One region of the Rossellomorea sp. FM04394 genome, then DNA from elsewhere that is predicted to be linked to it. Evidence: riboswitches for the same ligand, from Rfam matches in the RefSeq annotation. Region 1 holds a riboswitch; each other region holds the start of a gene.

Region 1 (7,789 bases):
CCTTGCATAACCGCCGATGAATAAACCAGCCAAAGACTGGGCTCTGTAAAGTAAAAGAGCCAACGGAGCATGGACGCAGCACCCGCTAACGCTGCAACTGTTAAAAGTCCGAACCGATCAATCCATCCCCCGGCAATCCTCATAAAGGGCACTTCTGATAAGACAGCGATTAAAAACGCAAGACCGATTCCGGCATACGTCCCCCCAGAATCCTCAACAAATAAGCCGAAGTAAACATTATTGGCCAGGTTTGGACCGAATACTAAGAAGGTTACAGCTAAGAAAATGAGGAATTTCTTCATTGTAAATAATTCTTTCATCCCTGCTTTTAAATCAAGCTTTGCTGCCGCTCTCTCTTTAGGAAACCGAAAGGAAAGGAATCCTGATAATACTAGACAGATAAAGAAAGAGTAAAAGATGATGGTGGGACCGATGAAACCTTCCGAAAGTTTCCCCATCATAAAGACAGCAATCCCGAAGCCCAATGAACCGAACAGACGGATATTACCGTAGTTATACCGGACTTTACTTGTATACTTCAAGCTGATACTATCTGATACAGGAATGATTGCACTTTGAAAAATCGCGACTAGAATGGCCACTAGAAGCAGGCCATAGTAAAAGTCCATAAACAAGTAACCGAGTGCAAAGATTCCCGCCACTAAAGAGGTTAAACCAAGAACCACGGTAGGACGATTAGTTGTGTCACTGACCATTCCCCAAATAGGCTGGAAGAAAATCATCATGATGGGACCTACAGACATGATCGTTCCAATCTGATAACCATTTAACCCTACGCTTTCGCTCAAATACACACTGAGTAAGGGATATAAACTACCTACACCGAAGAACGTTAATAAATAGAATCCTTGCAAGGTAAAAATTTGATTTCGTACATTTCTTTCCACTACCGTATCCCCCAAGATGTTTTTGTCTTCCTTATAGTAGACCTTGAACGTTCAATTGTCCATGAGTTTATGCCTTATTATGGATAAAGTCATGTTTTTCAAAGCTCTTTCCGGCGTTCTCGTCTTATGCTTGTCGGGACTGAACGAGCCGCCTTCGCTTTTGGTTCATCCAGCTGTGGCGGCTAGTCCCTCGAGGTCATAACCCAAGAACGCCAAAAAGGCAAAAGGCGCCTTTCCGGCGTTCTCGTCTTATGCTTGTCGGGACTGAACGAGCCGCCTTCGCTTTTGGTTCAGAAAAATTTCCCGTTTGACTTTTTTGAATAAACCCTTTAAAGTATGGAAGTATATTTTAAATCAACTAAATACGATATTCTTCTTATCCAGAGAGACGGAGGGACTGGCCCTGCGATGTCTCGGCAGCGGACTCATATTGAGTGCTGTGCCACATCCAGCAAGCGAAATGCTTGAAAGATAAGGGGAGTGTTTCGTTCTATTGAAACCTCTTCTTATTTTGGAAGGGGTTTTTTGTATGTTAGTAAATTGAACGATGACAAAGGAGTGTTAGGAATGAATCAAGAAAGAGGAAATCTATTGGCATTACTGCCTTTAATCATATTTGTTTCTCTGTTCCTTGGAGCAGGCATCATTTCAGGAGACTTTTATGCCTTTCCTGTATTAGTATCAATTATCATTGCATCCGTTGTAGGTCTGTTGATGAACCGAAAAGAGACGTTAACGGCTAAGGTTGAGCGTTTCGCTAAAGGAGCCGGTCATCCTGATATCATGATCATGGTCTTTATCTTCCTTTTAGCAGGGGCTTTTTCAGGAGTAGCTGAAAAGATGGGCGCCGTTGATTCAACCGTGAATTTTGCCCTTTCCGTGCTGCCTGGTAACTTGATCATTGTGGGATTATTCATTATCGCTGCTTTCATTTCGTTATCGATGGGAACATCCATGGGGACGATCGCAGCACTCGCGCCAATCGGTGTCGGGATTAGTTCAGGGACAGATATTTCTATGCCCCTTGCCATGGCAACGGTCATTGGAGGTGCGATGTTCGGAGATAACTTATCATTTATTTCTGATACAACTATTGCAGCTGTTCGTACACAGAAAACGGAAATGAAAGATAAATTCAAAGTCAACTTCTTTATTGTATTACCTGCTGCCATCGTCACAATAGTGATTCTCCTTTTTCTTACTATGGGGAATCAGTCGACTGTCGGAGCGGAAAGCTTTAATTGGATCAAAATTCTGCCTTACCTTGGAGTTATCATCGGTGCTCTTGCAGGATTAAATGTGTTTGTCGTTTTGTTAGGCGGAATTGTTTTAGCTGGAATCATTGGATTCATTGATGGAAGCTTTACCCCAGCCAGTTATTTCGGGAGTGTAGCCGATGGGATGACTGGCATGGCAGAGATTGTCATCCTTTCTGTGCTGATAGGCGGAGTTGTCGAACTCATTCGCCATAACGGCGGAATTCAGGCTTTACTTTATCACGCCACTCGCAAAATCAAGTCTCCTCAGGGAGCACAGCTTGCTACAGCAGGATTAGTAAGTTCTACTAATCTTTGCACAGCAAACAACACGATCTCAATCATCATTGCTGGCCCGCTTGCTAAAACGATCAGTGAGAACTATGGCGTTGATGCCCGTAAATCAGCCAGTATCCTTGATATTTTCTCTTGTTCCGTTCAAGGATTGATTCCTTACGGAGCACAGGCTCTGTTAGTGGCTGAAGTTGCAGGCATATCACCGATCAGCATCATTCCATATGCTTTCTACCCTGTCCTGATTGCTGTTTGCGGACTTATTGCCATTCGATTTGCACTTCCTAAATTCACTCGCAAATCAGCACCTGATGCAAATCCGGTTCGATCTTAATAAATGAGAGTAGAGAGACAAATCCTTTGAGGTTTGTCTCTTTTTTTGATACTCTCTTTTCGCAAAGATTGTTGCTTTTTAACATAAGCACTGTTAAGGCTCTGTCAATTAGTGAGTGCTGGATGGTGAGGGGAACTGCTCCGCTTGCAGCTAGCGTTCGGCCGAGCCTCCTCAGCTTAGCCGAACGGGGTCTCGGCACGCCCGTACTTCCGCAGGAGTCTGCGCAGTTCCCCTCACCATCTTTTACAGTTTTTTTGTGACAGAGCTTCAAACTGTGCTAGAAAACAAAATTACTTAAAAGATACTTCCTTAAGAGAGACAATCTCTCCTTAACTTAAATGAGATTGTTTGCTAGAAAGCTTCTTTTAATTGTTTTCGATTAAGGATTCATGCTCAGAAAGTTGATTGGAGCGGAAGGATGCTCGACTCCTGCGGGAATAGCTGGACAGGTGAGACCCCGGAGGCGCAGCCGAGGAGGCTCACCGCCAGCCCCGCGGAAAGCGAGCATCCTGGAGCGGAAATCAACTAGTACTTTCTCTTCTATAATAACAACAAACTTTACGAAATGAGCTTTTTGATAAGAAAAAAGCAGATCCCCTTACAGGAATCTGCTCTCTTTTTATAATAAATCATTTACATGATAAAGCTTGCCACTTTCAAGTTCGCTTTCTGTCACAAGCTTAACCAGCGCATCTGCCACGGTATTTGTTTCACGGAGCATTCCTTCCTCTTTATAGCGCTGAAAGGATTCGACATCGGCAAAGGCTTCTTTCGAGGATGAACGGATTTCCCCTTGCATGTCCGTATCCATCACACCAGGGCTGAAGGCAATCACTTGATGTCGGCTATGCTTTTTAGAAAGCTCTAAGCTTACGGTTTCTGTCAGCATGTTCACTCCCGCCTTGGTTGCGCAGTACGTACTCCAGCCATATACAGGGCGACTTCCTGCTCCAGAGCTGATATTGATCATGATCATCTTCGATTCAGAACCACGGGCTGCTTTTATCATCTCATTGGTTGCGATCATGGGAGATAGTAAATTCACATGCACACTCGTTTCAAGAGCTTGGTTTTCTACTTCACCAGAAGGGTTGATTGGTGTCACCACACCGGCATTTTGGACAACGTACACTCTTTCAGGTTTATATCCAAATACCTTTTTACCAGCTTCACGGAAGACCGCTTCTGTTTCTCCTGATTTTGCAAGATCGCACGGTAAGAAATCATACGATACCTCTTTATCCCCGGCAAGCTTTCGCAGTCTTTCATTATCTGATCGCGAAACATTGATCAGCCCTATGCCCTTTTCGATAAAAAGCTTGGCAATCGACTCTCCCAAGCCTCTTGTTGCTCCTGTCACAATTGCATAATCCATATCGACTCATCTCCTTCTCACCTTCTGATTATAAGGGAGAGTCCTCTTTTTACAAAAAAATAAGCATTGGTTTAATATAACATTTACAATTGAGATCAAATTCTTCCGCTTAAGGAAGCTCCACGACAAAGAACGACTTTATCGCAGAGCCATTAGGGATTTACTCTGATTTATTATTTTTCTGAATCACCTTTAAACCTGTTCCCATGTCGGAAGCAAGTATATAGTTCCGGTTAGCAAATACGCCCCATACAAATGAGTTTTCCGGTACATATCTTCCGATCTCTTCTGGCTTTGAAGGATCGGAGATATCAACCGCTCTTACTCCTCCAGCATAGTGGGAAAGGTAGAGGGTGTTCCCTACTACTTTAGGATCATGAACTGTGTTTGCAAATGTAACCCCATCCTCGACATTGTCGACTAAATCCGTTTTGAAATCACTTAATAATTTAGGGTTGGACCTATCTTTAATATCAAAGATTCTCGTATACCCGTATGACTCTTCATACCCTTCTCTTTTAGGAGCATAGACCTCTCTCGTCTCAATAAGCACGGTTCCCCCTTTCGCTACTTGGGCAGAGTGGGCAGACCCTTGTTGTAGTGAAGCAAATTCAGTACGTCCTAAGTACTCAGGATTGTCCGGGTCGCTTATGTCCAGCATGATTGTCCCTAAATCCCAAAATGACAGGAATGCGGTTTGTGCATTCTCATCCGTCATGACACTATGGTTGAAAACAGGACGGACCTTGCCGTCGGGTGCATTCCAATGATAGCCATTAAAGTCATCCGGAACTTCATCAAGTTGTCTCGGATCGAATTCATAAATCGTTTTCGGGTTGGCAGGGTCCGTAACTTCTACTAATGAGAAATCCTTCTTTTCCCCATGTGTGTAGTAATCCGCATAATTGCTTGCTGCCAGTACAAATGCTCGGTCTCCCTGTTTCGCCAAGTACAACTCGTGGGTACCCGATGCTCGCTGATCAACTGCCCAGAAACCTAATTTCTTAGGATGATATGGATCTGTTACATCATACAATAGTACTCCACCAACCGAGTCAGGGTTACTTCGATCGAGCCGTTGTACACTTACCGCAGCTAAATCACCTGTAAAATCCTTCGTATTCACTTGCTTTACAACAACTTTTTCCTGCCATGTACCCGGAATTTCATCTCCAAAAGAAGCAACTTCAATCGGGTTTGAAGGATCTTTCAAGTCAAATACTCTTACGCCACCGTTTCCACCATTACTTGTATGGGTTCCAACATAAGCAAAATTTTTATGGGCATAAACATCTGCGGTATTATTCTGAACTCCATCCTTTTCTTTTAACTGGACAGCCGCTACTTCGTTCCAGCCGCTCACGTTTTTACTTCCTTCTAACTGCGGGATGACAGCAAGACTACCGGCTTCAGCTCCTTTTTCAATTGAAACATCGTCTAATACGTCATGGGCAGATGCGGTTGGCGTAATCATAGCTAATCCTAATGCACCAATAAAAACAGATTTTAGTAGAAGATTTTTTTTCATTTCACTAACAGCCTCCCGGACTTTATTACCATTAATTTCTTTTTATGGTTTTATATGTTTTAACATAGAAGAGAAGACTTGTCACCAAATCCATATGAAAACAGATGAAAAGGACTACTTACTTTCGTAATATTTAGAATATTTAGTTCAATTGATAGGGATAAAACTAATCCTTTCTGACCACAAAAAAAGCACACCATTCAAGGCATGCTCTCATCAATTAAATGATATTCAGGGATTAAATCTGACAGTGGGACAATGGAAGCTTTTTTCTCATAGAGAGGAATAAATTCTTCGAGCATTGTGGCAACCTTGATCCCTGTAACCCCAACATGACCAATGGCAATGGTTGAGTTGTCACTGTCTAATTCTTTCGAAAGAATCTTGGCTTGCTTTCCGATATGCTGGATGGTATAGACATCATCAAAGAATAATTCGTTTTCAAGAAATGGAACGCCTAATTCTTTTGCAAGCTTGGGAATGACACTCTTTCCCGTTGTTTTACTATCCAAATAAAATAACCCCTTATCCTTGCATACCTCTAAAACGATCCTCATGACCCTCTCATCGGCAGTGGCCCTTGATCCCATATGATGATTGACTCCTACTGCATAGGGGACTTCTCCGATCGCCTTTTCTACTCTTTTCCGGATTTCGTCATTTGAAAGCGAAGTGGTAATCGCCCCGGGGCCAAGCCAGCTCGCTTTCCCTGACATCGGTTCCATGGGTAGATGGACGATGACCTCATGCCCAAGCCCATGTGCCTTTTCCGCATCTGTCCTGGTTGTTGGCAGAAAGGGCATAACGGCAATCGTCAAGGTGACGGGTAAGTTCAGGATCTCTTCTGTTCCCTTCATATCATTACCTAAATCATCAATAACGATTGCCAGTTCATTATGATGGGCTGGAAGGGGCAGGATGTTTCGGGCTGAAACGGAAGCATGAAAGGAAATAGTCATTAGTAAACAGAGGAACAGGATCCTCATCTCACATCACTCCTTTTTCCTTTATCATGTCCATTTTGAGGAGGATATACGAATGAAGTCCGTCCCCGAAGAGAGCGTAAATAAAGGCAGGAAGCTGATTGTGGCTTCCTGCCTTTTTATATTATATGGTACGTCCCTCATCCCAGGCCTTCGTTGGGCGGTCACTGGGGTAACCGTGGGTATGGCGGTAGGTTTTTCTTTGGGTGGTGAAGTCCCACCAGTTTTTCTTGGATGCCGGATTGTTTGCGTGGTGGACGACGCACCTGAGGGAGTCTTCCACGCATGGGTCCATCCAGACGCCGTACTTCTTTTCCAACTGTATAATGAGGTCTTCCCCTTTTTCATCCTTGATGTCTTCGAAAGAATGATAACCAAGATCTTCAACCACATTATGCGCCATATTCGGTCCGATCGACGGAATTCGTTGGAAAATGGACATGCCGACTAAGTACCGGGCTCTAGCAATAGAGATGTTTAATTTTTCACTTATTACATCGGGAGACAGTTCGAAGATGTCTCCCAGTCTGATCTTCTCTTTACGAAGTGCCGATCTTTCCTCGTCGGTTAGTGGTAATTTAGGACTCTTTCTACTCACTCTCTATCTCCCCCCTATCCCTTAAAGGATTGTTCCCGAACCAAATGAAAATCTTCCGTCACTGGACGGTAGGTTTTATTCTTGACCAGCTTATGTTTGTTCTTAATTGGAGTGTTGCTTACCAATACACCTACCTTCGTTTGCTGGATTTCCTTGACACCTTGCACAATTAACTGCATGGCGATGATGGCAATCATAAAGGCCGCTAACGGTGCAATGACAATCCAGTACTTTCCGGTCATTAGGGAATCTTTAGTGGAACTGATCAGACCAGACCATTCAAACGTTCCTGATTTCGGAGGATCGGGTACCAGTCCTCCTGTAATGATCGTTCCACCCAAGAACAGATGAAATAAACCCAAATGCACAAGGATGAGAAGGGTTTGGATAAATTGCTGCCCCCATATAATGAATAATCTTGGTGCCAGGTGCGGGAATAGATGCGTCCATAGCAAATGCCGGTTACTTCCCCCTAAGAGCTTCGCCGACAGAACAAAATCCTGTTTTCCTAAT
Region 2 (7,789 bases), 1.4 Mb from region 1:
GGTACCTTTAACCAGGCGAAGAAGGAACCTTGTGGAGCCTTTACATCCCACCCTATTCCCTGAAGCCCGGAGATTAATAGTTTTCTTCTTTCTTCATATGTTGAAACCAATGCATTCACGCATTCCTGCGAGCTTAAGAGGGCTGTGGTAGCCGCTTCTTGAATGGCACCGAACAAGCTCACATAAAGGTGATCTTGAAGGACGTTGATCGCTTCTATGACACTTTTATTCCCAACTGCAAACCCGACTCTCCAGCCAGCCATATTATATGTTTTCGATAGAGTATAGATTTCAATACCGACATCCTTAGCTCCTTCTGTTTCCAAGAAGCTAATAGGTTTCTGTCCATCAAATCCAATCGCTCCATAGGCAAAGTCATGCACAACACAAATATCATGCTGATCGGCAAGTTCCACTGTTTCTTCAAAGAATGATTTTGTGGCGATCGCACCAGTTGGATTATTGGGGTAGTTAAGAAACATTAGCTTTGCATTATATAACTTTTCACCGGACAGTTCTTGATAATCAGGTAGAAATCCATTTTCCTCACGGAGAGGCATTTTAATCATGCGGGCTTCTGCTAATGCAACCCCGGATAAATAATCAGGATAACCGGGATCAGGCACTAATACACCATCACCAGGGTTCAATAAACATTGAGGAATTTCAACTAATCCTGCCTTTCCTCCAAACAGCACAGCTACCTCTGTTTCCGGATCCAAACCTACACTGTATTCACGGAGGTAGAAAGCGGCAATCGCCTCTTTAAATGACGATAACCCACGAAATGGGGGATATTTATGATTGGAAGGTGTAGCAGCTGCTTCTGTCAGTTTTTCCACAATATGAGGAGGAGTCGGCTGATCCGGATTTCCCTGCCCTAAATTAATGACATCATGTCCCTCTTTCACAACAGCATTCACTTTCCCTGCAAGGGATGCGAAAAATTGTTCAGGTAATAAATCTAAACGTTTTGCCTTACTATAAGTCTTCATACACTCACCCACTACATTTTTTTGAAAATTTATTACTTTCAAATTCTAGTCACAAATGATATAACGGAAAATAAAGAATGTAAAGCAATAAATTCCAAAAGGCCACAATGAGGTGAAAGAAATGATTCAAAAGATAGGTATCGCACAAATGGATATTGTGTTCGGAAATCCTTTAGAAAACAAGAAAAGAGTCGAGAAATGGGTTAAAAAAGCAAGTGAAGACGGCTGTGATACAGTTGTACTGCCTGAGCTTTGGACGACTGGATATGATCTTACAAGAATGGATGACATCGCTGATAACGGAGCAAATGATTCATCTTCTTTCCTGACCGCCCTGTCCAAAAGAAATTCCATTCAGATTGTAGGTGGTTCTGTAGCAAACAAAACACAGAATGGTGTAAGCAATACACTTTTAGTAGTTGATTCCAATGGCCGGTTGGTGAAACAGTATTCAAAGCTTCACCTTTTCAAGCTAATGGATGAACATCATTATTTACTTCCCGGACAAGAGGATGGCATGTTTACCCTTCAAGAAACAGAAATGGCAGGATTGATTTGTTACGACATCCGCTTTCCGGAATGGTTCAGAAAACATGTACTAATGGGAGCCAAGGTCGTTTTTGTCGTAGCACAGTGGCCAGCAGCACGGATTGATCACTGGCAGACCCTCTTAAGGGCACGGGCGATTGAAAATCAGTGCTACGTCATCGCCTGCAACCGTGTAGGCAGTGACCCGAACAATGAATTTGGCGGTTGTTCCCTCATCATTGATCCATGGGGAGAGATTCTTTCAAAGGGATCTCAAACGGAAGAATTGGTTTCAGCTGAAATCGATTTACATGAAGTAGAAAGAGTCAGAAAGCAGATTCCGATATTCCAGGACCGAAGACCGGATTTTTATTAGAAAGGTTATTTTCCAAAAAAACGTTGACATGGAAAATACTTAAATGGTACCATTCAATTCAAATGAAACATTCTGAAAGTTTAATTAAATAGCGTACGCAACTCTTATCAAGAGCTGGCTGAGGGATTTGGCCCTATGAAGCCCAGCAACCGACCATAATACCGCATTAAAGCGGGGCGCAGTATGCGCCGGATTGACTAATCCAGTAAGGCACGGTGCTAATTCCAACAGAAAGATATTCTTTCTGAGAGATAAGAGGCGACGAAGATGATTCTTCAAGCCTCTTTCGAACATGGAAAGAGGCTTTTCTTATGCCACGGAAAAGCCTCCATAACACCGTCTTTAAATAAGGGGTGTACTAAAAGGAGGAATAAAAATGGCAATTACAAAACTTAATGCGTATCAACCACTTACTGAACAGTCAGCAATTGTGCTGGCCATTCGGTTAAGAATTTTTGAAGACGGAACTCTCTTGACGTGTAAAGAAATTGGAGACGGTAACCTAAACTTGGTATTTCATGTAGTGGAGAGTGAGACAGGTAAAGGAATCATCATAAAGCAAGCACTTCCTTATGCAAAGGTTGTAGGGGAAAGCTGGCCATTGACAATCGAACGGGCAAGAATCGAAGCGGGTGCTCTAAAGCTTCAACAATCATTTGTGGGAGATCTGGTTCCTGAAGTGTACTACTCAGACCCTGCACTTGCGATTACGGTAATGGAGGATTTAAGTGCACTGACGATTGCCCGAACAGGTCTTATCAAAGGGGAAAAGTATCCACAGCTCTCCCAAGACATTGGAACTTTTTTAGCCAATACACTGTATTACACATCCGATTATGCCCTTCATCCTTTCAAGAAAAAGGAATATGTGAAAGAATTTTCAAATCCAGAGCTGTGCAAAATCACTGAAGACCTTGTATTCACGGATCCTTTTTTCAACAGTGAAACCAATGAATTTGAGGAAGAATTATCTGAGGATGTTCAGCAGTTATGGGATGATTTCACTTTAAAACTTGAAGTGGCCAAATTGAAAAAGAGCTTTCTAACTGAAGGAGAAGCCTTGCTGCATGGAGACCTTCATACTGGAAGCATCTTTGTCGATCAGTATCAGACAAAAGTGATCGATCCCGAGTTCGCCTTTTATGGACCGATAGGCTTTGATATTGGGCAATTCATCGCAAACCTTATTTTCCAGGTGATTTCAAACCCTGAAGAGAAAGAAACGATTCTCTATCACATCCAGAAAACCTGGAACGTCTTCTCCACTACATTTTCCAACCATTGGAAAGTAAGTGGCGATGCCTACACGAAGGTAAATGGCTACCTTGAATATGTATTGGAGAAAAGCTTTCAAGACAGCATCGGTTTTGCAGGCTGTGAATGTATCAGAAGAACAATAGGTCTTGCTCATGTTGAAGACTTGGAAATCATCGCTGATAAAGAACAAAGAATACAGGCCAAACGTGCTTGCTTAGCCCTAGGGAAAGAACTGATCGTGAAACGTAAACAGATTTATTCCATCGAGGAACTCATATCCTTAATACAGTCTCATTCCTAATGAATAAAGGAGATTATCATGACACAAACACTTACAATTCCAACTTCACTGGAGTGGCATGAAGATTATTTACTGATTCTAAATCAACAAAAATTGCCTAACACAGTGGAATACATCAAACTGACGAACATTGAAGAATATTACGATGCAATTATTACGCTAAAAGTGAGAGGTGCTCCCGCCATTGGCATTACAGCTGCTTACGGATTAGCCCATGCAGCCCGTCAATATGAAACGAATGACTTAGCAGAATTTATGGACCTCTTTCAACGAGACAAGAAATATCTCGCCGGTTCACGTCCTACAGCGGTCAACTTGGTTTGGGCTTTAAATCGCTTAGAAAATGTACTAGAGCATATATCTTCGGTTAATGAAGCCAAAACCAATTTACTTCATGCTGCAGTCCAACTTCATGCAGAAGACGAGGCAGTATGTCGTTTAATAGGAGAATATGGATTAAGTGTATTGAAGGACAAACAAATCGTGATGACCATTTGTAACGCCGGTTCCATTGCAACGAGTAAGTATGGAACGGCATTAGCCCCATTTCATTTAGGAAGGGAAAAAGGAAAAGCGTTCCAGGTTTACGCATGTGAAACACGGCCCGTACTTCAAGGAGCACGACTGACTGCTTGGGAATTACAACAATCAGGAGTTGACGTCACCCTCATCACCGATAGCATGGCGGCTCATACCATGAAAGAAAGAGGGGTGGAAGCTGTCATCGTTGGTGCTGATCGCATCTCTGCCAACGGGGATACCGCAAATAAAATCGGAACGTCCATGCTCGCCATTCTGTGTAAACACTTCAATATTCCTTTTTATGTGGCCGCTCCGTCCTCCACATTCGATCTATCAATTCGAAATGGTAATGAGATTCCGATTGAAGAAAGAACCAGGGAAGAGATCACAATAGTAGGTGGAACATTGATTTCACCAGAAAATGTACCTGTTTATAATCCTGCTTTCGATGTTACTCCGCATGAGTTGATTACAGGCATTATAACGGAAAAAGGTGTTCTCTACCCTAGCTTTGAAGAAAGTATCCAACAAAGCATCGGTTAAAGCCAAAAGAAAGAGCAGGAGATTTCTCCTGCTCTTCTTTAGACTTCATCGATATTATTCATATAGTTTTGATGACGCCCACATTTCCCTCGGGTTCACTTCGTATATGCCATTTTCCCGGTACATAAACTGATGAATAATAAATTCTCTTCTTAGGGTTGCATAGTCTTCATGAAATTGCTGAATGTATTCATTCAAATCTTTTTCCGGATATTTTTCACCCACCTTTAATCCTTCCACCATATGTTCCAAAATAAATAATTTCTTTTTTTGTTGAGAAGGAATATTTTTGATTCGTCCATTTTTCTCCAGAAAATTATTCTTTACCTTCTGTTTTTCTTTCAATAACTTCTCTGACATCACACTTTCCCCTTTCTCTTCCTGAGCAAACTGATTAAGAACATTCCCATGATGTCTTAAAACCTTTTTATTTAAATAGTAGTAAACCGTGTTCTTCTCTCTTCTTGAATAAACAAGATTGCACTCTTTCAGTTTCGTTAGATGATGGGAGATTGTCGGGGCAGTGAGTCCCAGCTTTCCGGCAATTGCTCCCACGTGCAAGCTTTCTGATGTCAGTAAATAGACAATCTTGATCCGGGTCGGATCCCCCATCGTTTTATGAAAAGCCACCTGCTTACTTAATTGCAAAATGTCTCCCTCTCTCTATTTAGATTATCGTCTAATTAGATAATAATCTAAATAGATAGGAAAATCAATTTCGTATAAAAAACAGGCATCCTCCCGATGGAAGATACCTGTAATTCATTCTATTTTTCCAACAACAATAGGGTTTCTTTCTTATCCACCTGCTTACCGGCATAGCCTGTAAGTGTTTTATTCTTACCTATGACTCGGTGGCATGGGATGATGATGGGGAAACGATTGGCTTTATTCGCTTGCCCTACTGCCCTTACAGCTTTAGGTCTTTGAATCGCTTGGGCTACATCCTGATAAGACCATGTTTCACCGAATGGGATCTGTTGCAGGGTGTTCCATACTTCTTTCTGAAAAGCAGTTCCTTCTATCCTTAAAGGAAGATCAAATTCTCTTCTCTCTCCTTTAAAGAATTGTCTGATTTGTTCTTGTGTACTCTTTAATATTGGATGATCCGTGTCAGAACACGCCTTCTCTTCACCTTCTACAAACTGTACTGAAATAAGATGGCTATGATCTGCTTGAAGCTCTAAATTTCCAATCGGGCTCTCCATCACAATAGCATGAATTGACATTTTGCACGACTCCTTTAAGATTTAGGCAGATAAATATGGAAGGTGGTTCCTTCTCCAACAATACTCTCAACCTGAACGCTTCCTTTATGCTCTTTAATAATTTTAAAGCTTACCATCAGCCCTAGTCCAGTCCCCCGTTCCTTCGTAGTATAGAACGGTTCACCAAGCTTTTTAATCTTATCCTTTGAAATTCCGCCTCCCTGGTCTTTTATTCTAATATGAATCATTTCATCCTCTGTTTCCTGGATACCGATGGAAATGAACCCACCGTCCGTCATAACTTCAATTGCATTCTTGATGACATTAATGAATACCTGCTTTAACTGATTTGGCTCTGCAATGATGGTTGGGAGATTCTTTTGGTAACTCTCCTCGTACTGCACATTGTGCATAACTGCCTGAGCACTTAATAGATCAACGGTATCTTTCATGATCTTGATTAAATTCGTTTCTTGATATTGAATGGCCTGTGGCTTTGCTAACACTAGAAACTCAGTAATGATGGATTCAATTCTCTGAAATTCAGAAGTAATCACATTAAAGTACATTTCATGATCTTGACCTACACTATTTTCCAACAATTGAATAAAGCCTTTTAGGGCGGTCATCGGGTTCCTGATTTCATGGGCAATCCCGGCAGCGAGCTCCCCAACTACACTTAATGTATCTGATTTTCTTAACTGTTCCTGCATTTCAATTTGTTCGGTAATGTCACGAATGATCGTTAGATTCAAATTAGAGAGCAAATTATACTTGGATGACAGCTCCACGTATTGAAGCTTATCCCTATGAGAAGTTAACGTTTTTAAAAACGTTGCCTGTCCTTCTTCTTTTAATTGTTGTAAATACTCATCATATGATTCGTCACCAGGTTCGATATTCAATATCTCACGTACATCTTTTCCGATTAAGTGATCTTTCTCGATCGTAATGATTTTGCTCACTTCTGGATTTGCATCTACGACAACATAATTGTGATTGGTTAGGAGCAGGCCGTCCAATGAGCCTTCAAAAATTTTCCGAAACCTCTCCTCACTCTCCCGTAATTCCTTCTCCATTTGATACCTTTCACTGACGTTACGGAATATCGTCATGTTATAGCCGTCAACGGAATGAAGCTTAGAAGTGAATTCCAAATGCTTCAACTGATTGTTAGGCATGAGAAACAACACTTCATCCCTTACAGCACCACTTCTGTTTAACTGTTCCATGACCAGATCAAACTTTTGGCTTTCCAGAGGGTAAACAAAGTCCCTGATTCTCTTCGAAAGAAGTTCTGAAAGTGAGCATTCAAAGATCTTCAGGGCAGAAGAGTTGGCTTTTAATACTCTACCATCCTGATCCCATAACACAATGGCATCAATCGCTTCTTCAAATAATCCTTTAAATAACTCTTCGTTCCGCTTTAATTGAATTTCCATCTGTCTCTTCTCGGTTACATCTCTAAGGATGGCCATATGAAGCTTGTGATGCACATAGGGACTTGTCGTAAATTCAACAATCGATATGCTGTGTGCTTTTTTTATCGGAATTTCTCCTCGTGCTTTTTTATTTTGAGAAATCAGTTCTTTTATCTTTTCAATCTTATAATGGGCATTTTCAGGGATAAAGGAGCTTATGTTCCTGTTTGTGATTTCTTCCTTGTCCAATCCGACTTGTGAACTGAACGCCTGATTCACATCGTTAATATTTCCTTCAATATCAAAGAGAACGATTCCTTCTGATGCATTCTGGAAAATATTCGATAACAAATGGACATTCATATGATCTTTTCGCTCTTTTTCCTTTAGTTCCGTTACATCCTTGAAGTAGAGATAGGCATTAGGAGAAATGGTCGATTTTTTGAGCAAGAGCTCAATATGAAGGATTTTCTTATCGGTAATATTCATTAGGGTTTCATCTTCAAGGGTTTTTCCTGTTTCCATCACTTCCTTGTAATGAGCAACAATCGGTGCAGGAACAGAAGAGAAAAAACCGCTGAACAGCTTGCCTACAATCGATTCAGAAGTTGTCTCCAGTGTTTCACATGCTTCGAGAT
Region 3 (7,789 bases), 950 kb from region 1:
ATCGATCCAACTTTTAGAACGTAACATATAGCCGATCCCTCCTAAAGATTACACATTTATCCTATTAGGAGGGAGCCGGGTGGGTGTCTGTCTAGCCGAACAATAAACGGCAGGCCTGCACACCAAAATAAATACCAAATCCCATCAAGATGAATCCCGAAATGATGGAGATCATTCGAAGGATCCGGGGACTGACCAGCTTTCTCGCCCCCGTTGCAACACCTGCCATCGTCAGGTCCCAAAGTGTGATCCCGAGAAATATCCCCATACTATAGATGAAAATTTGCCCCGCTTCATAAGAGCTCGAGGTCTGGGCCAAAATTGAACCATAGATCCCAAGCCAGAATAAAATACTTAAGGGATTCGAGATCGCCATAAAGAAGCCTGTCCGGAACGCTTTCCTTTTCGTTTCGTATTGACCATGACTTGAGGATGAGGTGAGGGAACCCGACTTTAGGATGCTTTCAATCCCAGTATACGTGAGTACAAAAAAACCAAAGGTCCATAAAAATAATTTTATCAATGGGGTATCGACAAATTGAGCAATCCCAAAATAGATGAGGACCATAAATACTCCGTCCGCCACCATGCCGCCTACGCCCACAAGCCAGGCGTGGAGGAACCCGAAGCGAATCCCCTTGTCCAATTGAGCGGCATTGATCGGTCCCATGGGTGCAGACAGAGATAATCCCAAAACGATATAACTAACAAATATACTCATCCTAAGACCACCTTCAAATTGACTTCTTCCTATTGTATTCGGACAGGTCGGTAAGTATTAAACGATTGTGGATGGGAGAATACATAATTGAACTGTAAGTGGTTATTCTAATCAACGATGTTATATAAAAAGGAGGGAAAACTCATGCAGAATCAACCGAATACCCCGCTTCAACGGGGAAACCAAATGCCACCCAATATGATGAATAATCAAAGTAAAGACCATGGGGGTCATGAATTATTTGATGCCCACGAAATTATTGCCGGAATCATCAGCATGCTGGATCAATATCAAATGTATGATCAACACATACAGGACCCTGAACTAAAGGATATCCTCAAGAGGCAGTCGACTTTCGTGACGACTATGTATAATACGATTGTGGGAAGCTTTTCGACAGGTCATGACCCGGCTGTCCCAACCCAACAATACAAAATGACTCAATCCCACGCCACTACTTATGGAGTGAAACCAGGACCACCAAAAAAACCGAACCAATTCGTCAATGAGCTCTCAGATAAAGGCTTGTCAGCTTATATGCTAGGACAAACGAAATCTCTGGCCACCCTGCTTGCCATGACGGCTCTTGAGATGACGAACCCCGTATTACGCCGTGTTGTGGCAGACAGCGTACCGAACTTCATCGAAATGAGTTATGAGATATTCCTCTATCAAAACAAGCATGGCTATTATCAGGTTCCTCAGCTGAATGAACAGGATATGACTCTCATGCTGCAAAGCTATACGACGGTTCCACAGCAGAACCTTCCTCAATAAGCTGCTTTTTACGCCTGCGTCTTTTATGGATGCAGGCCTTTTTATGTCCCGGCTCGTCTGATGAACCGACTTTTTCACATGTACATAGACTGGAAAGAAAGTGAAATTGGGAGGTGTTTGAGCTGATACACACAGTAAAGACAGGAGAAACACTTAGTCAGATATCAAGGGACTTCCGGACTCCATTGGCCGTCATCCTTAACGCTAATCCAGGTATAGACCCCGATAATATATATCCCGGGCAAACGGTCACCATACCGGGGATTCCTGACGCTACTGCGAATCCCTACCGTATTCAAGTCTCTGTTAACAACCGCTGGCTGCGTTTATTCAAAGATGGCATTCAAATCAAGCAGTACCCCATTGCAGTGGGGAGAGTACTCTTCGAAACCCCAATTGGGGAATTCATCATCATTAATAAAGCACCGAATCCCGGCGGACCCTTTGGAACGATGTGGATGAGCTTATCAAAAGAAAGTTATGGGATCCATGGAACAAATGACCCCAGTTCAATTGGGAATGCCGTGTCCAGAGGATGTATACGAATGTATAATAAAGATGTTGAGGAGTTGGCCGGCCTCATTCCAATCGGTACACCTGTGTTGATCAGTCCATAGAAGAAGTGTATAGGCATGCCTATACACCTTTCCTTTTGGGATGTGGTGACAGCCGGAAGGCATCACCACTCTTTACTTTATAGTACGGCTCTCCTTGACTCTATATAATCCAGGCCAAAGTGCATATGAAGGACCCTGGCCGCCTTTTCCACATCACTTTTTTCCACAAGAGCACTTAACCCTACGGAAGATTCCCATATGGACACCTTTCCAATATGGTAGTCATGAAAAACGTTGGTAACCTTCTCTTTCACCTCACGGGATGAGTCGATGCGTCCAATCACAGATACTTTAGATAGATCTTCTCTTTGTTCTATATGGGAATAAGCCTGGTTATATTGATCAACGATTCTCCTTACTGCTTGAAAATCCTGTTCTTTAACGATGAGGGCAAGGTTTTCCTGAAACTTTATTATTTCTGTCTCGATATGGTGTGAATCCAGATCATAAAGAATCAGTGACTCTCCTCCCTGACAATCATGGATTGTGAGAACACAGATGTCTTCCTGATGGGCTACTCCGACTATTGGGGCATTTCTTTGAGTTTTCCCACTGATCAAGGTTCCACGTCCCTCATTCAAACTGGAACAAACAACAAGCGGCACGTGATGTTCCTTCGCATGTTTAATGGCTCTTGGATGCAGGACACCTGCTCCCATGGTGGCCAAGCGTAACATCTCCTCATAGGAGAGAGTATCAATTTTCGATGCCCGGGGAACGACTCGTGGATCCGATGTATAAACACCATCCACATCTGTATAGATATCACATCTTACGGCTTTTAACGCCGATGCAAGAGCAGCTGCCGTCGTATCCGAACCGCCCCTCCCTAATGTGGTGACCTCTCCTTCTTTGGTAATCCCTTGAAAGCCGGCTACTACGACGATTCGTCCGTCTGATAACTCCGAGTTGATCCGCTCGGTATCAATCGAGGTAATCTTCGCATTCCCATATACTCCGTCCGTTTGGATACCCGCCTGCCTCCCTGTCAGGGAAACTGCTTCGATTCCCTGATGCTCGAGGGCCATTGTCAAAAGGGAAATCGTCACCTGCTCCCCAGTACTTAAGAGCATATCCATTTCTCTCTTGCTTGGCTCTGTTGCAAGTTCCCCTGCCAATTTCACGAGGGTATCCGTCGTTTTATTCATAGCTGAAACCACTACAACAACGTCATGCCCCTTTTCTTTTTCCTTCAAGACATGGAAGACCATCCGTTTGATTCGATCTGTAGAACCAACAGAGGTTCCACCAAACTTTTGAACAATAATACTCAAGTGATCCCCCTACTTTCTATCAGACCTTTTTTTTGAAGCTGTTTTTATTTTCACTTATCCTGTAGTGGCTGCTTTCCGCTCCAAACAACATCGTGATAAACATTCTCTTAAAGAAATTTCCTTTAAACAACGATCGGTATGATACTTGCTAAATACTCTTTTTATAAAACGGCAGCGCCAGTTTTCACTTTATTTTCCAACGGAATTTCTTTTAGAATAGAAACGGCTTGGATATGATCATGTGTCCTTAGAAGAGTTTGAAGTGTGTCTTTGCTGCCTTCAACAAAAACATACAAGTGATCGTCCAGCTGAATGCGATCCTTTAGTGTAAACGATGGGATCCAACTTTGATAATCTTCATTTTCGCGGATTCTCAGAACCCATTGGTGGCGGTTCTCTTCATGAACTTCCCCAGAGCTCGCTGTGCTTTGTGCAGAGTCCGTATACTTCCGTTCTATCAGTGAAAGAAAATCCTCTACCATGGCGCTTCCGGTAGGTAATTTACCGGCACCGGGACCGAGCAGGGTGACCCTGCCTACAAGACTGCCCTTGAGTGAGACGGCATTTTCCACATCCTCCACGCCGTAAAAAGGATGGGTGTCATGGACAAGGATCGGTTCGACTTCACCCTTGATGTGATTGAATGAATCCCGTTCCAGGGAGCCTACATGCTTAAATCGCAATCGAAAAGATTCCGCTGCTTGAAGCCATTCTGCTGTCAGGTGTGATATTCCTTTTCGTCTGATATCCTTCCAATCCGGCTGTTTGCCAAAGGCGGTTTGACTTAGAATGAGGAGTTTATAAAAAGCATCATAACCTTCAATATCACTGGTCGGATCAGCTTCAGCATACCCCTTTTCCTGCGATTGCTTTAATGCTGTCTCAAAGGAAATTCCACGTTTTCTCATTTGCGATAAGATGAAATTGGACGTCCCATTCAGGATCCCTTGAATCCGCTCGATCTCATTCACCTTAAGAAGCTGCCTGATACTCCCGATTACGGGAATTCCTCCGGCTGTCGTCGCTTCAAAACCGATGGATACCCCATTATTCCTCGCCTTTTCCAATAGATCCGGACCATATTTAGCAAACATCGCTTTATTGGCGGTTACAATATGAATTCCCTTCTCAATGGCTTGGGTTAAATACGTATGACCCGGTTCTTCACCTACTATTGCTTCAAATATCACATGAAGATCAGGGATATCCAAGATTTCTTGAAAATCCGTTGTTACTTTAATGGACGAATCGATGCTCCGTTTTTTAGCGGGATCCTTAATAAGGATGGCCCTTATCTTTACATCTTTCCCCAGGATTTCCCTCATTCTTTCCTGATGGGTATCAATGGCTTCACAGACTCCTTGCCCGACTGTTCCAAACCCCAGAAGTGCCACATTTATCGTTGACATGCTTCAGCCTCCTTTATCACATTTTTTCATTTTCAGACTAGCTTGGTTCATTCCTTTGAAGCTCCACTTAGGAATCACTTAGAATAATGTGGGAAAGAAAGAGGGTATACAGAAAAGCCCTCTTCTTTTTAAGAAGAGGGCTTTATGAGCATGCTCCTCCCCTTATCTTCCAGATCCATATAGAATCTGTAGGAATTGGCACCTTTACAGTCTGATCCTGTAGGTTGCCGGGCTTCATCGGGCCTATCCCTCCGCCGCTCTTGATAAGAGATATATCGTTTGTTTTGGTATTACTTGCTATTTGAGTATGAATTGGATTATATAGGGGATTCATTCCTTCGTCAATACCATTTTTGTTATTTTTAAAAAATTCTTTCTAATGTGACGAGAGAGGGGAATTCCTATTGGTTTACTTAAGATTGAGCTCCTTCTACGAGCCTATTAATCTAATTTACAGAGAGACGTTTTAACATGATCTGGCAGGGAAAACTAACCCATATCTCTTTATTTGAAAGGAACCGAATCTATTATGCTCAAAAAAATGCTTCCCTTATCCATCAGAAAATATATGCTCATGTCAAAACGGCAACGAATGCGTGAGATTCGACTGAACATTTGGTATATGCCGTTCTTTTATATTTGTTTCTCCATACTCCTTGTCGCTCTCACTCTCTACTTAGATCTGTATGCAGACATTTCTCAGTACACATATGGTTTCCTAAGTATGGATGCCGCTGTTACACGCATGCTTGTCAGTACACTCATCGGGGCCATTCTCACACTCAGTGCTTTCACGCTGAATTCGCTCCTTGTAGTACTCACGATGTTCAGTGGTCAATTTTCACCCAGGATGCTCCTTGATTTCATTTCGGACAAACAAACGCAGCACGCCCTTGGAATTTTCAATGGCAGTTTTGTTTACGTACTGCTCCTCTTTCTTTTTATCGGAAATTCAAAGGAAGAATTGTTTGTTGCTGCCCCGACCATGACGATCGGACTTGCATTCCTTACTGCCGTCACCTTTATCTACTTTATTAACCATGCCTCTACCTGGATGCAGGTACACAATATTACGTACAATATGAAGCAGGTTTCTGAAGTGATGATCAATCAAACGCTGAAACATGACTTAGAAGCCCACCGAACTAAAAATGCCGGGGATATCATGGAGCATCATAAGAAAAATATTGTTCATGTGAAGTCAAGAGAGTCGGGATATATACAGTTGATCGATTTTCATGGAATGATTGAAGCGGCCAAAAGAGATCAACTTGTCATTCAGCTCCACCATAAAGTCGGGGATTATGTTTTGGCAGGGAATGAATTGATGAGCATTTGGGGACCTGAGACCGAAGATATTTCCACTGATCTCCATCTCGACTTTATCGAAATGGGCCAGAAGGAGACTGAAATTCAAGATCTCCAGATGGGGATCCATAAGCTTGCAGAAGTTGCGATTAAGTCCCTTGGGAATGATGACCCTAAAACGGCATCCAATACGATTGATCAGATGGCCGATCTTATGCTGACAGTTGAAGAACACCTTTCCTTCACCCCCTATTTAATCGATCAGGAAGGAAAAATTCGAGTCATTCTCCAGACAGAAGCATTTGATTATTATCTCTATCGTGGATTTGGCTATATCAGGCATTATGCAAAAAACAATCATCTCATCATTACTGACATCGTTCGGGCACTCTCACTTATTGCAGAGTCCATTGCCCCCTCTAAACACAAAGCCATTTGGGAATTTGCCTGTAATACCATTGATCATATTGAAAAAGAAGTGATTTATGAGTTGGATAAGACGTTTCTTCTCCAGGAAGTTCATAAACTGGCACGTCTCACTGAAAATCTTAGGGAATATAAGAAAATCGAAAGTAAATTCTATCCGTCTGCCAATGAAAATACGTAAAAAGCTTCATCCCTTTTAGAGGGATGAAGCTTTTTACTAGGAGTTAAATCCATGTTTCGACGATGCTGGTATCTTCCCCTTGTGCTTTCGGTACGATCGAGAAACGTTCGGGAATTTCACTTCGGATTGCTTCTAATGTAGGTCTCATCAAAATATAATGAGTGGGCTGATTGACATCGAATAGCCTTGCCACAAACATGCCTTTATAATCTTTTGGGCTTGAGTAAATACAAATGATGGGCATTTTATAATCACTCAATGTCACCTCATCAAATGATGAAATTAATCGATCCGGGTTTTCCATCTAAACCTCTCCTTTCTCTGTCATTTCTAATCATATAACCGTCAGCTAAATACGCATTCTTTTCCTTTTGCCTCTCTACTACCATCCATTCTATTATGGTTGTAGAGCTTTTGAATGTAATAGTTGCACTGGGCATATTGCCCTTCTTCCTTTAATAGAGGGATGATGACATTCTCAATATAGTGATAATATGCTTCCTCTCCCTCTTGGATCCTGATCTCAAGCATCGTAAAGAACGTTTCCAAGTAGGAATTTTTCATATCTCTCACAGATGTCTGTCCCTCCTCTATTAAACTAGCATATTTTTCATTATTTGCGGAACCGTCTACATCCATGGAACTATCAATATAACCAAAGAGGCTGTTTACATACATTCTTTTATCGGACTCGTGTTTCAATAATCCATATGCTATGTGAAATGCGTCTCTTGCTTTTCTATCATCCATTACGTCTCGATAAAGATTCCCTAAATTCAGGTGAAGAACGGCTTTTCTTCTATGATCATGGAGATTATCACAATGTTGGATCAACTCGTCATATTTCTCCACTAGCGACGCAAGACTCGCTTCTTCGCCTCTGGCTTCTGCTACCAACTGAATCGTAGCAGCATCTATACACCTTGTAAAATTAAACGTTTCCTTGAAATAGTTCAAAGCCAGCTGACTATATCGCAGGGATTTGTCAAGCTGTCCAAGATCATGATAGCCAACTGACATATGATAATAGGATTCAGGATTGGAATAAATATCCCGATCTATTTTCTCCAAATACT
Region 4 (7,789 bases), 2.0 Mb from region 1:
GCCATTCATATCCAGGACGCCGTTCAATTAAAGACAGTCTTTCCTATCTATCGGAAGTTTGGAGAGCTTATCATTCAAGAAATCATCCCCGGAGACAACCAATGTTTCTATAAAGTGGCTACATTTTTTGATGATGATATGGAATTACAAGCTCTTTTCACTCTTCAAAAAAACCATCAGTTCCCTGCACAATTTGGAACTGGAGCACATATTGTGAGCAAACGAATTCCTGATCTGGTTGAAGTGGGTGTTCCACTATTGAAAGAATTAGGTTTAAAAGGAGTTAGCATGATCGAATATAAAAAAGATCCCCGGGATGGAAAATATAAGCTCATTGAAATCAATCCCAGGTTCTGGCTGACCCATAGTTTAACTGGTCATTCCGGCGTCGATTTTGCCCATCAGTATTTTCTGTACCTTACAGACCAACACCCTACTCCTCAATTGCAGCAAATCGACGGGGTTCAATGGATTTACATTGTACGTTACTTCCTCACCTTTCTTGAAAAACGAAAGAATGGTGAAATGAGCATGAAAGACTTCTTTAATGGATTCAGAGGGAAAAAGGTATTCGCCCTTTTTGCATTTGATGACCCTATGCCATTTATCAGGAGTACCGCGTCTCACCTGTGGAATGCGTGGAAAAGAAAACGAAAGGAGTGACTTTAGATTGTACACACCACAAGAAGTCTATGCCATGTTTCAAAAACATGGCATAGAAGAAAAACTCTCAACTTCGCTTGGATATAAAGTGTCCATACAAGCTGCATCAATCCAAAACCTTAAATCAACAAAAAGGAGCAGCATTTATAAGCTTCAACTACAGAAAAAAACAGACATCTTCCCTATCATCTTTAAAATCTACCATTCTACCAAATACAAAAATGAAGTCGAAATCAATGTATACAGCCAAGCCTACCCATTCTTAAAAGAGTTTCTTCCTGAAATCTACTTGATGGAGAAACAAGGAAGTGACACCTGGGTATTCATGGAGTTTGTTCATCAAATCCGGGGACAGCTTACCTTCACACCTAAGCACTTTGATTACATTATCCCAACCCTTGCCAAACTTCATGCCCACACGTACGAAGGGAAATTCACGAAAGAAAAAAACATTTTTCAGTCTTGGTTTCCCATCTACAGCTCGATAAAAATGAAAAAAGACCGGGAAAAATTCATCTCTAATACCCTCACATTTTTAGACGATGCCAAGAAGGATAAGCAATTGAAAGACATCATTAAACCTTATTACAAACCATTGAAGAATTTGTACAGCAATGGACCTGACTTCTTCCCTGAATTAATGGCCAGCGGTTTTTCCATTACTCATGGAGATCTTCATATGCAGAATATCTGTTCAAAAGATGTAAGTAAAAATGAACCTTGGGCGATTCAATTCATCGATTGGGAATCAGCCAAATTCTCCCCAACATGGTTTGACATGATTGTACTGGTAGAAATTTTACTGGCCTTCAGGAAGGATTGGCAGAGCAATGGAGAAGAGATTCGTACCCATGCGGTTGACGTGTATACGAATGAAATGAAGAAATATGGAATTGAATTTAAAACCAAACCTATTCATTTGTACAAAATGGCGTATCTTCAGCGAACTCTGGAAAAAGGATTACACACTCAGCTTAGACGTATCTTCGACAACCGAGGCGGCGAGCTTCTCCCCTACCATTTAGAAAAAATATCAACTTGGGGAAGTGAACTGGGTATCTATAAATAGAAACGAAAGGATGAGAAAATTTGAGTCGTATGCCCTCACTCAACATTCACCCCTCTCTTCTGGCCATAATGGATCAGTATTATGGAGTGGCAAGAGACTATGAGGAGTCTCTCACCCTCCAACCATTCGGTCAGAAAACAAGAGGTGACGATTCAAAACCAATGAAAATCTTATACGTCACATTTTTTCAATACCCTCATACAGGTGGATTGTCTCACTACATTACCTCTATTAAAAAAGGATTTGAAGACATCGGTCATAGTGTAGATGTACTAGCGCCTAACCACATGACTTCAGAACAGCTTGATGAATGGATTCCACAAGCTGCCTCTGAAGCCCGTTACTTTATGCTCAACCGCTACGGAATCGTCAATGAAAAAATCATTAAAAACCTTAGCTACCTCCATGTATTCGAACTGTTTCTCAAAGAAAAAAATCTCCAGCAATATGACATCATTCACGCTCAAGACCTATTTGCTATTTTCATTCTCGGTCATTTGAACCAAACGTACCAAAAACCTTTACTCTTTACGCCCCACGGGTTCTTTACGAAAAGCCGTTTGAAATTCGACAAAATTCAGAAAGGATCCATCGAAGAAGCTTATTTTACTGAACTTGAGAAAGTAGGTATAAAGGCAAGTACTGAAATTGTAATGATCGCAGATTCCTTTCGACCTAACTTAATGGATTTCGGTGCAAAAGATGACAGGATGACCACCGTTCATACGGGCATAGATTTTAAACCAGTTCCTCATAAAAATCATGAAAACATTATCCTGACGTGTGTCTCCCGACTGTCCCCTCGTAAAGGTCATGGAATTCTCTTAGAAGCATTGTCCAAGCTTCGTGAACACCTGACTAATGTAGAAGTATGGATTGTCGGGGATGGTGTCATGAAAGAAAAACTGATGGAACAAGCGAAAGAACTTAAGCTAAATAACGTAATCTTTTTTGGAAAACGTCATGATATACCCTCTATTCTTTCAATGTCAGACATCTATGTGTTAGCAACTGTAAATGATAACTTTCCGCTATCTGTCATGGAAGCGATGTTTTCCCGGCAAGCGGTCATCTCCACAACATGTGGCGGAATCCCGGAAATGGTTCAGCATGAAGAAACGGGCATCCTTTGTGAACCTGGTAACATTGAACAACTTGCACATGCAATAAAGCGTTTCATTACGAATAAGGAAGAACGCGAACGTTTTGCTGACGCTGCTGAATCCTATGCTCGTAAACACTTAACCAGCCAAGTAATGACGAGAAAAATTGAACAGATCTATCAAACATATTTATGAAGAAAGGAGACTCATCTTGAGGGAGAATAAACTGATCCAGGATCATATATGAAGGTTTTAGTCACAGGCGGTGCCGGATTCATCGGCTCACAACTCGTAGATTTACTGCTCGCTGAAGGTCATACCCCGATTGTTTTAGACAACTTCTCTAATGGCAGGGAAGAAAACGTGCCACGTGGAGTCAAAATATATCGAAAAAGCCTATTATCCGATAAAATTGAAAGGCTTTTCAAGAAAGAACAACCTGACGTCGTCATGCACCTCGCAGCCCAAGTCAGCGTAGCCAAATCACTGGAAAGTCCTGCAGAAGATGCGGCTGTCAATGTATTAGGTACCGTAAAGTTGTTGGAGTACTGCACCAAATACGGTGTAAAAAAGTTCATCTTCTCCTCTTCAAGTGCAGTATATGGTTATACAAGTGAGGTTATTCATGAAGATAGTCCTACTAGCCCAATTTCCTTTTACGGCACCTCAAAATTAGTATCTGAAACCTATATCAAGCTATTTAATAGGCTCAATGATCTTCCATACACCATACTGCGTTACGCAAATGTTTACGGACCCAGGCAACGCTCGGATGGGGAAGGCGGAGTAATAAGCATTTTTATTGAACAATTATTACGCAACGAAGCACCTGTCATTTTTGGAGATGGTAACCAGACACGCGACTTTGTTTTCGTAGATGACGTAGCACGGGCAAATCTTCTTGCCATCACAAATGCAGACAACCAAATCATCAATATCGGCACCAGCACCCAAACATCCGTCAACCTTCTCTGCACACTACTATCGAACCAACTTCACTCTTCCCTGACTCCTGACTACAAACCGAAACGTGAAGGAGATATTCTAAACAGTCACCTATCAAATGCAAAAGCGCTAGACAATCTAAAGTGGGAACCAAATTATAATCTGATCTCTGGATTAGAGAAAACAGTGGATTATTTCAAAAACAATTATAATGTTAAATAAGTAAAGGAAAAGAACCTGGATAAGCTCAGGCTCTTTTCCTTCTTTAGTTATCTTACTCTCAAAAATGAAAATGTTGAATTTCTAAATCAAACATTCTTCCCCAACCTATCTACAATCCATTCAGCTGTTTCCTTTCCATTTTTAATACACGCACCTATGCCCACTCCAAAATACGATGCTCCGGCCAGCTTGACACGTGGTAGTTCGGTTGCGAGAGTTTCATCTAACGATTGAACAGACCGACTGTGTTCAAGATGATAGTTTGGCATTAGGTCTTTCCAATTCGTCACTTCTACAGAAATCGGATCTCCGTTTATCCCGATACTTTTCCTGATATCATCGAGTGCCGTGCTCACAAGTTCTGCCTCACTAAATTCTTTCAACTCTTTATAGTGAGGGTTTGTGCTTTTGTAAAAAAGTCTCAATAAAAGGTTTTGGTTACTGGACGTATGCTTCCACTTCCGGCTCGTCCATGTGCATGCATCACATTTTAATTCGCTGCCTTTTGAGACGATGAAACCAGTGCCATCAGCAGGAAGTTCCTCATCTGGAATATTAAACCCGAGGTAGATCGAAATGAGTGAAGAGTTTTTCAGTTTATTAAAATCAGGTTCAAGTTTTTCATGGGTCAGAATCTTTTGGGTTACATCATGAGGTGTTGCGAATACCACATAATCCGCTTGAATGCTACCTTGACCACCAAGAGTCAGCACATATTTGTCTCCTGTTTTTTGGAGCTTAGTTGTTTCTACTCCCTTTAATATTGTCGTACTGGAGCATTTTTCTTCTAAACGTTCGATGATGGTTGATAACCCATTTTTAAACGAGATGAATTTTTTACTGGAGGTCCCTTGGAATTTTTGTTTGTTTTTAGATAAACCTTTGATAATACTTCCGTATTCATTTTTATAATCAAGTAAGTATGGGAGGGTCGAAGCCATGGTGAGTTTATGCAAATTCCCAGAATAGACCCCTGACAATACCGGCGCCACCTGATTCTCTACCAATTCCTTACCCAGGAATGCTTCTAGAAATTCACCGATTGAACTTTCTTTTGTAAATTGTGTATTTTTAGTTTCAAGGTCTTTAAGTGCTGCATTCTTACCTTCATCCGACACCAAGGTACTCTTGTGAAGAGACTCAACGGTCATGGGAATTCCAAAAATCGTGTCATGCGGAATCCTATGCAATTCGCCATTGGTATATATGTAGGATATGCCTGTTTCATTATAGACAAGTTCATCTCTAAGGTGCAGTTCATCAACTAAAGGGAGAACCCCTTCATTACGGGCCACAATGGAATCCGCTCCTGCTTCCATAATGAATTCCGCTTCTCTTACACTTCTGATCTTGCCGCCAAGCTGGTGATCACGCTCGATGAGTATTAACTTGATATCTATTTCTCGTTCTTTGGACATTTTTTGAAGATGGTACAGCACTGTTAATCCTGTAATTCCTCCACCTACGACAACGACTGTCTTCATACGATTCACTCCAATAATTGCGTTTATGTATACAGGTTATCATGTTTTTTGTTGATTAGAAAAAAAATCTGTGTCTGAATTGAGAAAAGGTATCGTGAATAAAGGGGTGTAGGCTGAATTAGGAGCATAATCTGCAAGGCTGGACCGTTTTTTTCATCATTCAATTCTTCCTTCACCTTACTCTCAACATCCTATTCTACCTTTAATTATGCACATTTTATATTAATACCAAGTTGACAACTATGAATACTCAACTATATAATGAATGTAATTCATTACGACTATATACACTTATCCAGAGAGGCAGAGGGAATGGCCCGATGATGCCTCAGCAACAGATTCTATACCATAGAACACTGTGCTAATTCCACAAGCAATTTGCTTGGAAGATGAGTTGAAGTTTTGTTGCATTAAGCCTTCTTCTTATCTACTGGGAAGCGGGCTTTTTTTAATGACCCTTCCTCAACTCGTTTACATTATAAGAGGAGTGATCACAATGGGGAAAACCCTACAGGATGCAATTCATAATCGACGAAATGAATTAATTAACAAATTGATAGCCCATAACATTTTCAAAAAAGGAAACAAACAGCTATTCGAGTTGACCCTTCAGGAACTAGAGGACGAATTTAAATACATTCAGAATGAAAGCCATCCGCACAGCGATATAGGCTCGATTCAATGGAAAAACTGTGCAAAGTTAACAAGCTGACAAGAGCCCCAATCCGTGGAAGTGGTTTGGGGCTTCCTGAGTTTCATTCAAATGGTCATGATCATGGTATTTGCAGTTCTTCCTCATGTTTCATTGACAAGTGTCCAGACTTTTTCTAAAATGACATGGGATTGTTTTAGATGTAACTACATATATTTCCATGATAATCCACTCTCATATGAAGGAATACACCCTATGACCCTCAATCTGCAGCATTTTGTGAACGAATTCACCGGCCTCGATAGTTGGTCTCTCTTTTTTATCAGTATTTTCATAAATGTTGTCATCAGTATTCTTGGTTTTCTGCCGAGTGTCTTCTTGACGGCCTTTAACATTTCCGTATTCGGGTTGTTGCCTGGAATCGGGGTTTCCATACTTGGTGAATCATTAGGAGCCATTGTTAGTTTTTATTTATATCGAAAAGGAATTAAGTTTGCCCGTATTGATCAGATTCTGTCAAACAAATATTTTTTTAAATTAAAAGAAGCGTCTGGTACGGAATGGATATTTCTTCTATTCTTCTTTCGTATGGTTCCATTTGTGCCTTCAAGTGTGGTAACCGTTGCGGCTGCCTTTAGCTCTATTTCAATTGTGGCCTTTTCCGTGATCAGTTCTGTGGGAAAGATTCCTTCGTTGTTAATTGAGGCATTCGTGGTGGTGAATGTGTTGGATGCGGATAAGGGCACGGTTATTTTGTTGGCGGGTTCAGTGGTGATCGGGATGATTTATTTGGGATATCGTTGGAGAATGAAAAGATTATGATTTTGGCCATTCCAAGAATCCACTCTATTCAAGGATAGGAAAAAAGACGTCTACCACACGGCCAACGTCTTTTTTCTTGATTACTTATTGTCCATTCACCTCGACGGCATCCTTTTTGTAATATTCTGCAAAGATCTCCGCAAATGCTTCTGTTGAGTTATACAGTTCTACTAAATTATTTTCCACTCCACCAAACTCAAGAAGCATGGCTCGCTCTGTTAGATCCTGGTTATACACCCCATTGCCTTCTGCTCTTGTTTTGATAAAGACTCCGCGGCTGATGCCGGGATACTTTTCTTCTAACTTAGCATTCAACTCTTTCGCGATTTTCAGATTCTTTTCGAAGTTTTTGTTTTCTTTTCCCACTATGAAAAATAAGCGGGCATAGTTTTTGCCGTTAATGGTTTTGGTAGTGATGCTCCGTGGCTGAGAATCCCTATGGATATCGATCAAGTACGTTAAGTCATCGTTTTGGGCGATGGCTTCCTGTACTAGTCCTCTTGATAACTGATAGGATTCAAAATATGTCCATGACTTGTCTTTAAGTGCTTTGTTTACATCTGTCTTATCCTGAACTGCCCCAATCCCCCTAGCTTCAAGCTCTTGCTTTAATTTGGACCCTACAGCAATGACGTTAACCTTCTCGTTGGTACTCGCTGGATCTTTCGAATCGTTATTTTTAATTAGCGGGCTGAACGCTTCCCAGCTGTGTGAATGATAGATGTAGACGGATTTTTCATCAATCTCTTGAACTCCGTCTCCTGAATTGTTGTTTGCCTGATCAATTTGGCTCTGATCGATTTCCTGATCCTTCAACTGATCTTCTGTT

The links. A riboswitch is a leader RNA that binds a small molecule or an ion and turns the genes downstream of it on or off. The one in region 1 is predicted to bind S-adenosylmethionine.
Region 2: another riboswitch for S-adenosylmethionine. It lies ahead of mtnK (S-methyl-5-thioribose kinase); the one in region 1 lies ahead of ACCB35_RS01120 (Na+/H+ antiporter NhaC family protein).
Region 3: another riboswitch for S-adenosylmethionine. It lies ahead of ACCB35_RS18825 (homoserine dehydrogenase); the one in region 1 lies ahead of ACCB35_RS01120 (Na+/H+ antiporter NhaC family protein).
Region 4: another riboswitch for S-adenosylmethionine. It lies ahead of ACCB35_RS10695 (Fur-regulated basic protein FbpA); the one in region 1 lies ahead of ACCB35_RS01120 (Na+/H+ antiporter NhaC family protein).

Annotation. Positions count from the first base shown of each region.
Region 1 is NZ_CP168654.1:197,406-205,194, reverse strand. Features, by position in the region: gene ACCB35_RS01125 (MFS transporter) at 1-908, opposite strand, end outside; SAM riboswitch class I at 1,282-1,386, shown strand; gene ACCB35_RS01120 (Na+/H+ antiporter NhaC family protein) at 1,476-2,792, shown strand; gene ACCB35_RS01115 ((S)-benzoin forming benzil reductase) at 3,412-4,167, opposite strand; gene ACCB35_RS01110 (LVIVD repeat-containing protein) at 4,328-5,695, opposite strand; gene ACCB35_RS01105 (divergent polysaccharide deacetylase family protein) at 5,896-6,654, opposite strand; gene ACCB35_RS01100 (helix-hairpin-helix domain-containing protein) at 6,803-7,276, opposite strand; gene ACCB35_RS01095 (ABC transporter permease subunit) at 7,291-7,789, opposite strand, start outside.
Region 2 is NZ_CP168654.1:1,628,631-1,636,419, reverse strand. Features, by position in the region: gene ACCB35_RS08200 (pyridoxal phosphate-dependent aminotransferase) at 1-995, opposite strand, end outside; gene ACCB35_RS08195 (carbon-nitrogen family hydrolase) at 1,117-1,899, shown strand; SAM riboswitch class I at 2,001-2,157, shown strand; gene mtnK (S-methyl-5-thioribose kinase) at 2,276-3,457, shown strand; gene mtnA (S-methyl-5-thioribose-1-phosphate isomerase) at 3,476-4,522, shown strand; gene ACCB35_RS08180 (metalloregulator ArsR/SmtB family transcription factor) at 4,577-5,170, opposite strand; gene ACCB35_RS08175 (methylated-DNA--[protein]-cysteine S-methyltransferase) at 5,290-5,751, opposite strand; gene ACCB35_RS08170 (PAS domain S-box protein) at 5,766-7,789, opposite strand, start outside.
Region 3 is NZ_CP168654.1:3,714,636-3,722,424, forward strand. Features, by position in the region: gene ACCB35_RS18800 (YqcI/YcgG family protein) at 1-27, opposite strand, end outside; gene ACCB35_RS18805 (LysE family transporter) at 92-721, opposite strand; gene ACCB35_RS18810 (spore coat protein) at 866-1,498, shown strand; gene ACCB35_RS18815 (L,D-transpeptidase family protein) at 1,621-2,115, shown strand; gene ACCB35_RS18820 (aspartate kinase) at 2,193-3,389, opposite strand; gene ACCB35_RS18825 (homoserine dehydrogenase) at 3,551-4,798, opposite strand; SAM riboswitch class I at 4,958-5,068, opposite strand; gene ACCB35_RS18830 (DUF2254 domain-containing protein) at 5,373-6,713, shown strand; gene ACCB35_RS18835 (hypothetical protein) at 6,757-7,017, opposite strand; gene ACCB35_RS18840 (helix-turn-helix domain-containing protein) at 7,059-7,789, opposite strand, start outside.
Region 4 is NZ_CP168654.1:2,149,589-2,157,377, reverse strand. Features, by position in the region: gene ACCB35_RS10720 (carbamoyl-phosphate synthase) at 1-663, shown strand, start outside; gene ACCB35_RS10715 (hypothetical protein) at 671-1,732, shown strand; gene ACCB35_RS10710 (glycosyltransferase family 4 protein) at 1,762-3,030, shown strand; gene ACCB35_RS10705 (NAD-dependent epimerase/dehydratase family protein) at 3,079-4,002, shown strand; gene ACCB35_RS10700 (protoporphyrinogen oxidase) at 4,089-5,486, opposite strand; SAM riboswitch class I at 5,775-5,882, shown strand; gene ACCB35_RS10695 (Fur-regulated basic protein FbpA) at 5,983-6,198, shown strand; gene ACCB35_RS10690 (TVP38/TMEM64 family protein) at 6,394-6,960, shown strand; gene spoIIP (stage II sporulation protein P) at 7,045-7,789, opposite strand, start outside.